DNA from 3 places in the Streptococcus sp. Marseille-P7375 genome. Region 1 is predicted to be linked to each of the others. Evidence: predicted binding sites of a transcription regulator. Region 1 holds the regulator's gene; each other region holds the start of a gene.

Evidence for each region. The regulator Rex, encoded in region 1, represses fermentation and respiration genes when NADH is low (regulators of the CRP and FNR family bind a similar motif). The targets are predictions, from matches to a motif close to TTGTGAANTANTTCACAA.
Region 2: a site for Rex is predicted at 2,931-2,948, ahead of pflB (formate C-acetyltransferase). Genes of this name have one in related genera too.
Region 3: a site for Rex is predicted at 2,897-2,914, ahead of adhE (bifunctional acetaldehyde-CoA/alcohol dehydrogenase). Genes of this name have one in related genera too.

Annotation. Positions count from the first base shown of each region.
Region 1 is NZ_CABPTR010000001.1:696,353-701,047, reverse strand. It holds gene radC (DNA repair protein RadC) at 1-445, shown strand, start outside; gene FZ954_RS03555 (gamma-glutamyl-gamma-aminobutyrate hydrolase family protein) at 442-1,134, opposite strand; gene FZ954_RS03550 (redox-sensing transcriptional repressor Rex) at 1,159-1,806, opposite strand; gene FZ954_RS03545 (DUF1831 domain-containing protein) at 1,940-2,287, opposite strand; gene FZ954_RS03540 (cysteine desulfurase family protein) at 2,289-3,401, opposite strand; gene FZ954_RS03535 (ribose-phosphate diphosphokinase) at 3,413-4,369, opposite strand; gene FZ954_RS03530 (CYTH domain-containing protein) at 4,448-4,695, opposite strand, start outside.
Region 2 is NZ_CABPTR010000007.1:20,609-25,303, reverse strand. It holds gene FZ954_RS11275 (ATP-dependent RecD-like DNA helicase) at 1-1,523, shown strand, start outside; gene dinB (DNA polymerase IV) at 1,624-2,688, opposite strand; gene pflB (formate C-acetyltransferase) at 3,081-4,695, shown strand, end outside.
Region 3 is NZ_CABPTR010000006.1:35,782-40,476, reverse strand. It holds gene adhE (bifunctional acetaldehyde-CoA/alcohol dehydrogenase) at 192-2,846, opposite strand; gene FZ954_RS10820 (acyltransferase family protein) at 3,124-4,695, opposite strand, start outside.

The DNA of each region.
Region 1 (4,695 bases):
GGCTGTTGAGTTGCAGGCCATTATTGAGCTTGGCTGTCGTATCAACAAAGCTGAAGTGCTGGAGAGGGAGCAAATTCTTGGCAGTCAAAAACTAGCTCGCAAAATGCAGGTCGAATTGGGAGATAAAAAGCAGGAATGTTTGGTTGCTATTTATCTCAATAGTCAAAACCAGATCATCCATCAGCAGACAATCTTTGTAGGAACGGTAACTAGAAGTATGGCTGAACCGCGCGAGATTTTGCATTATGCTCTCAAACACTTGGCGACATCTATTATACTTGTGCACAATCATCCTTCTGGAGTGACTTTACCAAGTAAGAATGACGATGAGGTCACCAAACACATGAAAGAAGCTTGTGAGCTAATGGGGTTGGTTCTTTTAGATCATTTAATTGTTTCCAAAAATAATTATTATAGCTATCGTGAAAAAACGGATTTGATCTAAAGTTTGTTAACCACATAATCAAACAAGGCTAAATCCCCCGTTCTTGTGGGAAATAGAAATTCTGGATGCCACTGCACACCAAGAAATGGACTTCCATCAGTCGAGGTAACAGCCTCAATGACCTTATCCCGAGGATCGTAGGCTATAACTTCTAGATGTTTCGCTAGATCCTTGATACTTTGGTGATGGAATGAGTTGATTTGGCAAGTAGGTCCGTATAATTCATGGAGGATGGAGCCATTTTTAGTGACCATAGTCTGTGTAGTGTATTGAGCAGTGCTATCTTGCCAGTGATTCTCGATGTCTTGGTGAAGTGTGCCACCCATAGCAACATTGTAAAGCTGAGTACCACGACAGACGCCAAAAATAGGCTTGTTTTGCTTCCGTGCTTCTCGGATGAGAGATAGTTCAAATAGATCCCTTTGAAGCAGATAATCATCACTTTCGATAGTCTGTTCTTCTCCGTAGAAATGAGGCTGGACATTTTGTCCACCGGTAAGGATCAGTTTATCGATCATAGTGATATAGGTGTGAGCTAAGGCTTCATCACCAATTGGTAAGATAATTGGGATTCCTCCAACTTTATTGACTCCCTCGATAAAGCCAGTTGAAGTATAACTGATATGGATAAATTGATCGTTGGGAATATCCCTTTGGTTTCCTGTTATACCGATAATCGGTTTTTTCATAAAGTGTCTGTTTCCTTTCTTACCTTACTCATCATCTTTTCTCATAAAGTAGAGTAAGGTTTGGAGTTCGCTGGTTAGGTCCACATATTGCACAACCACATCTTTGGGGACAGATAGGTGCACTGGGGAGAAGCAAAGAATTCCCTTGATACCAGCATCAACCAAGACGGATGCGACTTCTTGTGCCTTAACGCTCGGCACTGTCAGAATGGCTGTCTTTACGTTTCCTTCCTGGACCTTTTCTTTAATTTGAGAAATTCCATAAATAGGAATTCCATCATTTGTGGTGGTTCCGACGTCAGAATAATCATCTGTATCAAAGGCCATTACAATCTTCATTTTATTCCGTTCATGAAAGCGGTAGTGTAAAAGGGCACGGCCCATATTTCCGACACCAACAATCATGACATTTGTAATAGAGTTGTCATTGAGAAGATTGGCAAAGAAATTCATTAGTTTCTTGACATCGTAGCCAAAACCTCTACGACCTAACTCACCGAAGTAAGAAAAGTCACGCCGAACAGTCGCAGAGTCGATTCCAATCGCCTCTGCGATTTGTTTTGAATTGGCCTTTTCAATATTTTCTGCATTAAATCGTTTGAAAATCCGGTAGTAGAGGGAGAGCCGTTTAGCAGTAGCACGTGGAATAGAATTGCTTTTTTCAGTTTTCACAAAATCACGACCTTTCTATCTTCTATTCTATAGAAAGCTTGTGAAAAAATCAACTAATTTGATGAACAAAATATTATTATACTAATAAAGATAGATAAAATAATAGAAATAAGCAAAATTCTTAGAATTTCGCTTATTGGGGTGTTTTTTCAAAAATATCTCTTTCAACTAAACTATCCATCAGGAAATAGAATTTTTGCTGAATAATATGGTGTTTTTCTGATTTGAAGATATTAACCAATCTTAAACCAGACTTGTCCGTAATATTGATTTTAACTCCGCTTAGATCTTTATTGATGATAATCTTAAGCAAGAATCCATCGCCACTATTAGGGACAGCTTCAAGTAAGCGAGAAAGCTCGTAATTACCAACTTTTGTTTCAGCAAATGTATTGTCCCGCAAGGTAAATTTCTTAACATTTGGATGGAGTGAGTAGGTGAAGTCGCAGTTTGCTAAGCTAACAGATGTTTGAAAAGCCATCTTATCCTCCTAGTATTTCTTTTAGTTTTTGACTGAATAGTTTGATTTCTTGGATGCTAGTTTGGTCTGATACACTGATACGAATGGATTCTTTTAGGCGCTCAGAGTTTGGGCCATATAAGGCTTGAAGGACATGACTGGGCTGAACAGCACCAGCTGTACAAGCAGAGCCAGTCGAGATTGAAAAGCCATTAAGATCCATTTGAAGCAAGATAAGATCATTCTTTTGGTTTGGAAATCCAATATTGACAACATAAGGCAGGCTAGGCTGACTTTCGTTTAGGTAATAGTCTATATCCGCTAGGTTGTTCAGTAAAGTATCTTTTAACTGCTGGGCATGCTCAAGATTTTCCTCTAAGTGGGCAACATTTTCAGAAAGGGCAGTTGCCATTCCGACAATGGAAACGAGGTTTTCTGTACCCGCTCGATGCTTGTTTTCTTGATCGCCGCCATGCATGAAATTATCAAAATCCATCTGGTCAGCATAGAGAAATCCAACCCCTTTCGGACCGTGGAATTTATGAGCTGATGCACTCAGGAAATTGATTCCCCATTCTTCAGGATAGATGGGGAGCTTGCCGACGGCTTGGACCGCATCAACGTGAAAGGCAGCAGGATGATCCTTTAGTAATTCACCAATTTCTTGAATCGGCAAAATATAGCCTGTTTCATTGTTGACAGCCATGACTGAGACAAGGATAGTATCTGATCTGAGAGCATTCTTGATATCTTCCGTTCGGATTTGCCCATCTACTGGCTGAATAATAGTGACTTCAAAACCAAAGTGCTCCACCAAGTATTCAACGGGCTCTAAAACAGCATGGTGTTCAATGGCCGTAGTGATAATATGCTTGCCTTGATTCTGATGGCGCAGGGCATAGCCCTTAATAGCAGTGTTATTGCTTTCAGTACCACCTGAGGTTAAGAGGATATTTTTGCTTTGTGTGTGTAGAACTTTAGCAATATCTTCGCGAGCTTGTCGGAGCAGTTTTTTAGCTTCTCGCCCGTGGCTGTGGGTACTGGATGGATTACCGAAGACTGTCATTGCCTGAGTCATAGACTCAATTGCAGCAGGTGACAAGGCAGTCGTAGCAGCATTATCTAAATAAATCATAAATTTATCCCTTATTTCTTTTGAAAAGCAAAAAGTGGGCTGACTGGTTTTCTTTCTTGAATACGCACGATAGCATCACCAATCAACTCGCTGGCTGTGATATAGTGAACATTCTTCGGAGTCTTTTCTTTGGTATCAACAGAGTCAGTCACCAAGATTTCTCGGATAGGAACACTGTCTAGTACGTCTGCAGCTTCATCTGCAAATAAACCATGACTTGAGACAGCATAGATCTCGACAGCACCTTCACGTTCAACGATTTTAGCAGCTTCTGAGAAGGTACGACCGGTATTCAAGATATCGTCAATCAAAATAGCTTTTTTACCTTCAACTTCACCGATGATATAGCCTTCAGAGCGTCCTGCTTCATCTTCACCGTAGTCGATGATGGCGATTGGAGCATCGAGATATTCTGCCAAGCTACGAGCGCGTTTCACGCCAGAATTTTTCGGGCTAACGACGACAACATCCTCGCCAGTTAATCCCATATTGCAATAATGTTCGGCAAACAATGGAATGGTGAAGAGATTGTCAACAGGAATATCAAAGAATCCTTGTACTTGGACAGCGTGAAGGTCAAGTGAGATGACTCTATCTACGCCAGCTCCAACGAGCATGTTGGCCACGAGTTTTGCAGTGATTGGCTCGCGAGGAGCGGCCGTCCGATCTTGGCGGGCATAACCAAAATAGGGCATAACCACAGTTACGGTATTGGCACTTGCTCGTTTACAGGCATCAACCATAATCAATAATTCCATCAAGTGATTATTGACTGGGAAGCTGGTAGACTGGATGATATAGATATCATAGCCACGAACACTCTCCTCGATGTTGATCTGAATCTCGCCATCAGAAAATTGGCGGGAAGAAAGCTTGCCTAAAGGTACTCCGGCAGCTTCAGCAATCTTCTCAGCAATTGAGTGATTGGAATTGAGGGAGAAAAGCTTCATATTTTTTTTGTCTGACATTAGAATGACCATCCTCTTTTTGTCTCTTTAGATTTATAAATATTATTTTACCAAAAAAATGAGATTATTTCAGCATTTTTACAAGTTTTCGGCAAATCTGGCAATCTTACTTTTACCAGGCTTGTATTGGATTTGATTTTCGTTTAAAAAGTCTTTGAACTTTTGCTCCCCCTCTTCAATATCATTGATTTCTAATTCTAGTTCGAAATCTTTTTTGCCAAAGTAACGGCTTTCGTCTAAGGCAAAAAGTCCGAGTGCATCTTGTTTTTCGTATCGAATATTTTCAAGGGTTCCAAGTATTGTTAGTTTGTCAACTGGGATTCCTT
Region 2 (4,695 bases), on a different contig from region 1:
ACAGCCTCTTCTTTGCCGAGGAAGGCATCCGCAGCAATCTGGTCCGCCTCTTGGAAAAAGGCTATCAGGATCGCTTTGAAGACGAAAAAATCCTCAGTGCCATCAGCCAAGCTGAAGATGACCTAGGCATCCACTATGATCAGATTCAGAAGAAAGCCATTTTCGACGCTATCACACAAAAAGTCTTTATCCTGACGGGTGGACCAGGAACAGGAAAAACAACCGTCATCAATGGTATCATCTCCGTCTATAGCCAGCTTCGAGACTTGGATTTGAAAAAGAAGGCAGATTTACCCATTCTCCTTGCTGCACCGACTGGGCGAGCTGCTCGCCGTATGAACGAGCTGACTGGCCTGCCCAGCGCTACGATTCACCGACATCTCGGTATGACTGGAGATGATGATACCAGTCATTTGGATGATTATCTGGATGCTGACTTTATCATCGTGGACGAATTCTCCATGGTAGACACTTGGCTGGCCAACCAGCTTCTCAGCAATATCTCCTCCAATACCAAACTGCTCTTGGTGGGCGATGCAGAGCAGTTGCCCTCTGTCAGTCCTGGGCAGGTATTAGCTGACCTATTGCAAATACCGAGTATCCCCCAGACCAAGCTGGAAAAAATTTACCGTCAGAGCCAAGATTCGACCATTGTCACTCTGGCTAGTCAAATCCAAAAAGGACTACTACCAGAAGATTTTACCGAGAAAAAAGCGGATCGTTCTTATTTTGAAGCTCGAAATGAACACATCCCGCCCATGATTGAACGAATTGCTAGCGCAGCTATTCGCAGTGGCATCCCAGCTCAGGATGTTCAGGTGCTGGCTCCCATGTACCGCGGACAGGCCGGCATTGACCAGATTAATAGCCTCATGCAAAATCTCATCAATCCTGTGGAAAAAGACCAGCTGACCTTTGAAGCACCCGATTGCCAATATCGACAAGGAGACAGGGTTATCCACTTGGTCAATGATGCTGAAAGCAATGTTTTTAACGGTGACTTAGGCTACATCGTCGACCTGCTCCCAGCTAAGTACACCGAGTCCAAGCAGGACGAATTAACCATCAACTTTGACGGCAATGAAATTAGCTACCAGCGCAGCGAATGGTACAAAATTCGCCTAGCCTATGCCATGAGCATCCACAAGTCTCAAGGTAGCGAGTTTCCCGTGGTTATCCTTCCCATTACCCGAAGCAGCCACCGCATGCTCCAGCGCAATCTGGTCTACACTGCTATTACCCGAGCCAAGAGCAAACTGATCCTACTTGGGGAAAAGTCAGCCTTTGACTACGCCATAAAAAATACCGGAACAGCCCGCAAAACCTATCTGATTGAGCGCTTTGGGGATATAGAACCCCCTCAAGAACTTATCCACATTCCTGTGGATAACAGCGAATCGCCTGTGGGAAACTATATCCTGACGGGGGAAAATATCCTAACAATCGATCCTCTAATCGGACTGACCGAGGAAGATATCAACAGTATATTTGGCAATGACAACCAAATAGAAACAGATGCCTAGGTCTACCTTTGAAGCTGTCCTAACAGTTTACAGAGTGCCTTATCAAATATTTCCCATAAAAATAGAGTCTGGGACAAATTGCCTCAGACTCTTTTCTATCTTATCCAAACCCCGTCACTGTCAGTCCTAATAAGCGAACGCCTCGCGGCTGCTCTTCCAGGCTGTCATAGATTTCATGACTAACCCGCTCAATCATTTCTCCTTCTTTCGTTTCTTGCTCCAAGGTCCTCCTTTTGGTTAGGGTTGAAAAGTCAGCATAGCGGATTTTTAGGACAACCGTCTTGCCAGCTTTCTGGTGTTTCTCTAAGCTGAGAGCGACCTTAGCTGCCAAACGAGATAGTTCTTTTTTTATATCCTCCTCGCCATGGAGCAATTTGGCATAGGTTCGCTCCTTACCGATAGACTTACGGATACGATTGGACTTGACGGGACTATTGCTGATGCCACGCACTTTTCGGTAAAGATCAAAGCCGAAGCGACCAAACTTATCAATCAAGGTCATTTCCGGTATCTTGAGCAGATCTGCACCAGTATAAACTCCCATTTCATGCAGTTTTTCAACGCTCTTCTTACCAACTCCGTGAAACTTAGCAATGTCCATGGACGCCAGAAAGGCCTCTGCCTCCTCGGGTAAAATAACCGTCAGACCGTGCGGCTTCTCATAATCACTGGCAATCTTGGCTAGAAACTTATTATAAGAAACGCCTGCCGAAGCCGTCAGCTGCAATTCATTCCAGATATCGTGCTGGATCAGCTTGGCAATTTTGACTGCAGATTTGATACCCAACTTATTTTCCGTCACATCCAGATAAGCCTCATCTATGCTCATGGGCTCAATTTTATCCGTGTAGCGCTTGAAAATCTCTCGAATCTGCAAACCAACTGTTTGATATTTTTCATAATTTCCCGAGATAAAAATCCCCTGCGGGCACCGCTCATAGGCTTCCTTGGAACTCATAGCTGAATGAACTCCGAACTTTCTGGCTTCATAATTACAAGTCGAAACCACACCACGTCCACCCGTCTGACGCGGATCACTACCTATAATCACAGGCTTTCCCTTGAGCTTAGGATTGTCCCGCTCTTCGACCGAAGCAAAAAAAGCATCCATATCAATATGAATGATCTTTCGCGATGTGTCATTAATTAGCGGAAAAATTAGCATGCCGTCTCCTATAAGTTAGAATAGCTCTTTAGCAAATTTTATCATTTTTAAAGCAAGTTTCAAAGGATTTTTATTCAAAAGCAAGACCGGAAAATGTGAGAAACTTTCTGAGGTGCATAGACAAAGTATTAAAATAGGAATTTCAGTATTGGACACATTTCTACATAGTAACGTTCAAAGCAAGTACAAAATAATTCAACTTATCAGCTTCTTTCTACTATTTTCATTTACCATTTTCAAAATTATAAAACAGTTTACAACAAAATATCAATCTGTATTATAAAAGAAAGCCTCTTTTAGCACTGAAATTCGTTTGTGAAACCGATTACCTTATGATATACTTTAATTATAAATGTAACAGTTTATGTTGCTAGAATAAAGAGGAAAATCTAATGGTTGTTAAAACAGTTGTGGAAGCTCAAGATATTTTTGACAAAGCTTGGGAAGGCTTCAAAGGTGAAGATTGGAAAGAGAAAGCAAGTGTTTCTCGCTTCGTTCAAGCCAACTACACACCTTATGATGGAGATGAAAGCTTCTTGGCGGGTCCTACTGAGCGCTCACTCCACATCAAGAAAATCGTAGAAGAAACAAAAGCTCACTACGAAGAAACTCGTTTCCCAATGGACACTCGTCCAACATCTATTGCAGATATCCCTGCTGGTTATATCGACAGAGATAACGAACTAATTTACGGTATTCAAAACGATGAACTCTTCAAATTGAACTTCATGCCAAAAGGTGGTATCCGTATGGCTGAAACAACTTTGAAGGAAAATGGTTATGAACCTGATCCAGCTGTTCACGAAATTTTCACAAAATATGTGACAACTGTTAACGACGGTATTTTCCGTGCTTATACTTCTAACATCCGCCGCGCTCGTCACGCTCACACTGTAACTGGTCTTCCAGATGCCTACTCACGTGGACGTATCATCGGTGTTTACGCACGTCTTGCTCTTTACGGTGCAGACTACTTGATGCAAGAAAAAGTCAACGACTGGAATGCAATCAAAGAAATCGACGAAGAAACAATCCGCCTTCGTGAAGAAGTAAACCTTCAATACCAAGCATTGCAACAAGTTGTTCGCTTGGGTGATCTTTACGGAGTTGATGTTCGTAAACCAGCGATGAACGTTAAAGAAGCGATCCAATGGGTTAACATCGCCTTTATGGCTGTCTGCCGTGTTATCAACGGTGCTGCAACATCTCTAGGACGTGTGCCAATCGTATTGGATATCTTTGCAGAACGTGACCTCGCTCGTGGTACATTTACTGAATCAGAAATCCAAGAATTTGTTGATGATTTCGTTATGAAACTTCGTACAGTTAAATTTGCTCGTACAAAAGCTTATGACCAATTGTACTCAGGTGATCCAACTTTCATCACCACTTCTATGGCTGGTATGGGTAACGACGGTCGTCACCGTGTTACTAAGATGGACTACCGTTTCTTGAACACTCTTGACAATATCGGTAACTCTCCAGAACCAAACTTGACAGTTCTCTGGACTGACAAACTTCCATACTCATTCCGTCGCTACTGTATGCACATGAGCCACAAACACTCTTCTATCCAATACGAAGGTGTAACAACAATGGCTAAAGACGGATACGGAGAAATGAGCTGTATCTCATGCTGTGTGTCACCACTTGACCCAGAAAACGAAGATCAACGCCACAACATCCAGTACTTCGGTGCTCGTGTGAACGTTTTGAAAGCCCTTCTTACTGGTTTGAACGGTGGTTACGACGATGTTCACAAAGACTACAAAGTATTTGACATCGATCCTATCCGTGACGAAGTTCTTGAATTTGAATCAGTTAAAGCGAACTTTGAAAAATCTCTTGACTGGTTGACTGACACTTACGTAGATGCTTTGAACATCATCCACTACATGACTGACAAGTACAACTACGAAGCTGTTCAAATGGCCTTCTTGCCAACTAAACAACGTGCCAACATGGGATTCGGTATCTGTGGATTTGCTAACACTGTTGATACATTGT
Region 3 (4,695 bases), on a different contig from region 1:
CACCTTTCCTTTTTCAATCCTTTGCAATATTAAGAATTTAATTTCTGTTTTTGCTGTGATTCTTTTTCTTTTTGAAACTAGTTTCAAAAAAGCTTTCTGGTCTATCTTTTCCCTAGTTTTTTAAAAAGTCGTCTATTTCATACATTTTAAAGAAAGAAAAATCCCCCACTTAATGAGGGATTGATTCTACATTATTTACGACGTCCTGGACGTTCTGCATAACCATAGTATGCATCTGCCATGATTTCTTCCATGTCAGCTACCATTGGTAAGCGTGGGTTTGCAGGTGAACATTGGTCTTCATAAGCAAGCAATGCAATTTCATGCAAGCTATCTTTCCAAGCTTTTTCATCGATTCCTTGGTCTTTGAAGTTCATCTTGATACCTACTGCAACACCAAGTTCATAAACAGCTTTAGCGTATGCTTCAACTGCTTCTTCTGGAGTTGAGTGAGGCAAGCCAAGCATTTTCGCGATGTCTTGGAATTTCTCATCAGCTTTCCAGTAGTTGTACTTCGGCCATGTAGTGGTCTTAGATGGACGAGTACCGTTGTAACGGATAACGTATGGTAGTAAGATTGCGTTTGTACGTCCGTGAACAGTATGGTGAACACCACCGATCTTGTGGGCCATTGAGTGGCTCATACCAAGGAAGGCATTGGCGAAGGCCATACCAGCCATTGTAGACGCATTATGCATTTTTTCACGTGCTTCTGGGTCAGCTGTCTTAACAGATTTTTCCAACCATTCAAAGACAAGCTTGATGGTTTGAAGCGCAATACCGTCTGTGTAGTCGTTAGCAAAGTTTGAAGTATAGGCTTCAGTCGCGTGAGTCAAGACGTCCATACCTGTATCAGCAGCGATGAAGTCTGGCACTGACTCAACCAAAGCAGGGTCAACAATCGCAATAGTTGGTGTCAATGAGTAGTCAGCCAATGGGTATTTGCGGTTGTTTTTCTTATCAGAGATAACGGCAAATGGTGTTACTTCTGAACCTGTACCTGAAGTCGTTGGAATACCGATGTATTTCGCTTTCTTACCAAGTGATGGGAAGCGGAAGGCACGTTTACGGATATCCATGAATTTTTGAACCAAGTCACGGAAGTCGATTTCTGGTTGCTCGTAGAAGAGCCACATTACTTTCGCCGCGTCCATTGGAGAACCACCACCAAGAGCAATGATTGTATCTGGTTCAAATGCTTTCATCACTTCAGCACCACGTTCTACAGTTGTGATGTCTGGATCTGGTTCAACATCTGAAAAGACTTGGATCGTTACACGGTTGCTACGTGCGTTCAATTGATCGATCACACGTTGAACAAAGCCAAGTTTTTCGATAGATTTGTCCGTAACGATCATAACGCGTTCAATATCTTCACATGTTTGAAGGTATTGGATAGAGTTGCGCTCGAAGTAAATTTTTGAAGGAACTTTAAACCATTGCATATTATTTCTACGTTTCCCTACTTTCTTGATGTTTAGAAGGTTAATAGCGCTCACGTTATCACCAACTGAGTTACGTCCGTATGAACCACATCCAAGTGTCAAGGATGGAATGAAGGCATTATATACGTCCCCGATACCACCGAAAGTAGATGGAGAGTTCCAGATGATCCGCATCGCTTTGATTTCAGTACCAAAGCGTTTAGCCAATTCTTCATCTTTTGTATGGATAGCTGCTGAGTGACCAAGCCCGTTAAATTCAACCATTTGACGAGCTTTTTTAAGACCGTCTTCTCTATCTTCAGCTTTCAAGACAGCGATAACTGGTGACAATTTTTCACGAGTCAATGGCTCATTTGGACCTACTTCAGCACATTCTGCAGCCAAGATGTTTGTACCTTCTGGTACTTTAAAGCCTGCTTGTTCTGCAATCCATGCAGCTGGTTTTCCAACGATGTTTGCATTCAGTTTAGCACCAGCACAGTTCTTGCTGTTGGCTTTCACACCAAAGCAGAATTCTTCAAGAAGGGCTTTTTCTTTTTTGTTTACAAAATAAGTGTGGTATGACTTGAATTCTTCTACAAATTCGTCATAGACCTCCTTGTCAATGATCACTGCTTGCTCAGATGCGCAGACCATACCATTGTCAAATGATTTAGACATCACGATATCATGAGCTGCTTGGCGAAGGTCAGCAGATTTTTCGATGTAAGCTGGTACGTTTCCGGCACCAACCCCAAGAGCTGGTTTTCCGCAAGAGTAGGCAGCCTTAACCATGGCATTACCACCAGTTGCAAGGATTGTTGCAATACCATCATGGTTCATCAAAGCTGCTGTTGCTTCCATAGATGGCTGAGTGATCCATTGCACACAGTTTTCAGGTGCGCCAGCTGCGATTGCTGCGTCACGAACAATTTGCGCTGCGTGAGCAGATGATTCTTGAGCAGATGGGTGGAAGGCAAAAACGATTGGGTTACGTGTCTTCAAGGCAATCAATGCTTTGAAAATTGCTGTTGATGTTGGGTTAGTTGTTGGAGTGATACCACAGATAACCCCGACAGGCTCAGCAATCTTTGTCAATCCAGTAACAGGATCATCTTCGATAACACCAACAGTCTTCACACCACGCATGTTGTTGACAACGTGTTCACAGGCAAAGAGGTTTTTCGTTGCCTTGTCTTCAAATACACCACGGCCAGTTTCTTCAACCGCATGTTGAGCAAGGATCCCGTGTGCATCAAGAGCTGCAACTGAAGCTTTTGCTACGATGTAATCTACTTGCTCTTGATTTAGTTTTCTCATTTCTTCAAGAGCTAGGAGACCTTTTTGCACAAGCTCATCAACATGTTTTTCTGCCGCTAGCACTTTATCTTCTTGTTCAACAGTTTTCTTCTTATCAGCCATTATAGTCCTCCAATGGTTTCTGCCAAAAGGTCAAATGAAGATTTTAACCTTTGTTAATTATTTCACAATATAATTATACTCTATTCCTACAAATTTGTAAACACTTTCAACAAAAGTTCACAAACTTTTTATGGATTATTTTTTAAGCACTGATACTTCAAGCTTTTTTACTAAAGTCTCTATTTATTCTCAAAAATTTCACATACTTTTCTTTAAAAATGTGTTAGCGCTTTCTTTTTTGTTATAAAACTAGCTCGGCTAAATAACCGAGCTAGTTTTATGGCTTAACACTGCCACTTGAAGCGGCAGCTAAAGCCTCTTTTATCATGTTAGAGTAGAGTTTACCTCCCTCTGCCATAGACTCTGAATCTGCCCCATAATGGACATAGTCTGTTCCAATCCAAATCTGCGGATTATTAATCGCTACCTGATACCAGTCTGCTACATATACAAAATCGTATTTCTTAGCAAGTTCAAGTTCGTATTGTCGCATCTTAACAGGAATACTACTTGGATCATTGGCTGTCCGGCCATCATATGGCGTGACTAAAATCAAGCGATGGCCTTTTGGCAAGAGCTCTATATACTGATCCAACAATTCTTCATAATTGTCAACTGGATTGGTTCCCAATGCCAAGACGACGTTTTGAAGCAGTGTTTGATTAGCAATATCGTTCTTGAAAAATTCCAGACCAGACACTAAATTACGACTAACCACTGCATCGACTTGAGCGTCAGGTATAGCCTCTTGGATCCATTCAGCGGAGCGCAAAGTGACCGAATCACCAATAACAGTCGTTCCCTCTGCCACGTTATAATTTGTCGCAGTTTTTTGGTCTGCGTGCTTACGGGTTGTCTGCATTTTCGTATCGGCTTGGTTCAAAGAATTGACAATCAGGCTTTCCTCAAAGGCACCAACAGACGGAGCTGTGATGGTGATAATAAGCAAGATAAATGTCAGCGGAATGAAACTGTAGAAAATCGGCTTGGTGATGGAACTCACATTCAACTCCTTGCCAAAAATCCGAGGCTTCCGTCCAGCTAAAGTCGGCTCTAAAATATAGAAGGAAAGAGCTGCGAAACCAAAACTCAAGATTGTAGTCAAAAGCACAGCCCAACCATTGCTCATCAACTGAGTAAAAATAATATAGAAAGGCCAATGGAAGAGGTAAACACCATAGCTAGTATCTGCAATAAAGTTGAGAGGACTAGGCTCCTTAATATTTGGCAATTTATCGTGCAAGATGCGGGTTGCTGCTATCATGACACAAGCCAGAAGTGTTGAAATCAAGAAACCAAATAAATAAGTCCACAAGCTGTCAAATTTCAAAATAAAGCTGAGCAAAAGAAGAAGAACAAAACTGCCAGCTAGAGCGATCAAGACTTGCTTGATTTCTACCTTTTCTTCCAGTTTCTTCATCTGAACGCCTACATTTCCGACTCCAGAAAAAGTCGCTAGCACTGTCCCAGCAAAGAAAGGAAAGACATGGGTCAAACTTGAGAAATAAATATTGGAGTAATTCTTGCTGAAAAAGGCTCCGATAAACATAGCCAAGAAACTGAACAGAAACAGAGCAATTGAAGTCAGAGAAATCAGGCCCCGATACTGAGCAACTGACTTGCTAATCTTACTGATGCCCCAAGCAGCCAAGCCCCAGAGGATATAGTAATGCACTTCCAGTGCCAAACTCCAAGTGTGAATCAGCAAATGCGGCACAAACTGGCTTTCATAACTACCGCCCGACATCATTTCATAAAAATTAGTCACAAAACCAAGCGCAGCTGCAATCTGCGTCCCGATACCTGCTACAAAGTCCCGACGGATCAATAAAGTAAAGGGCATGATGAC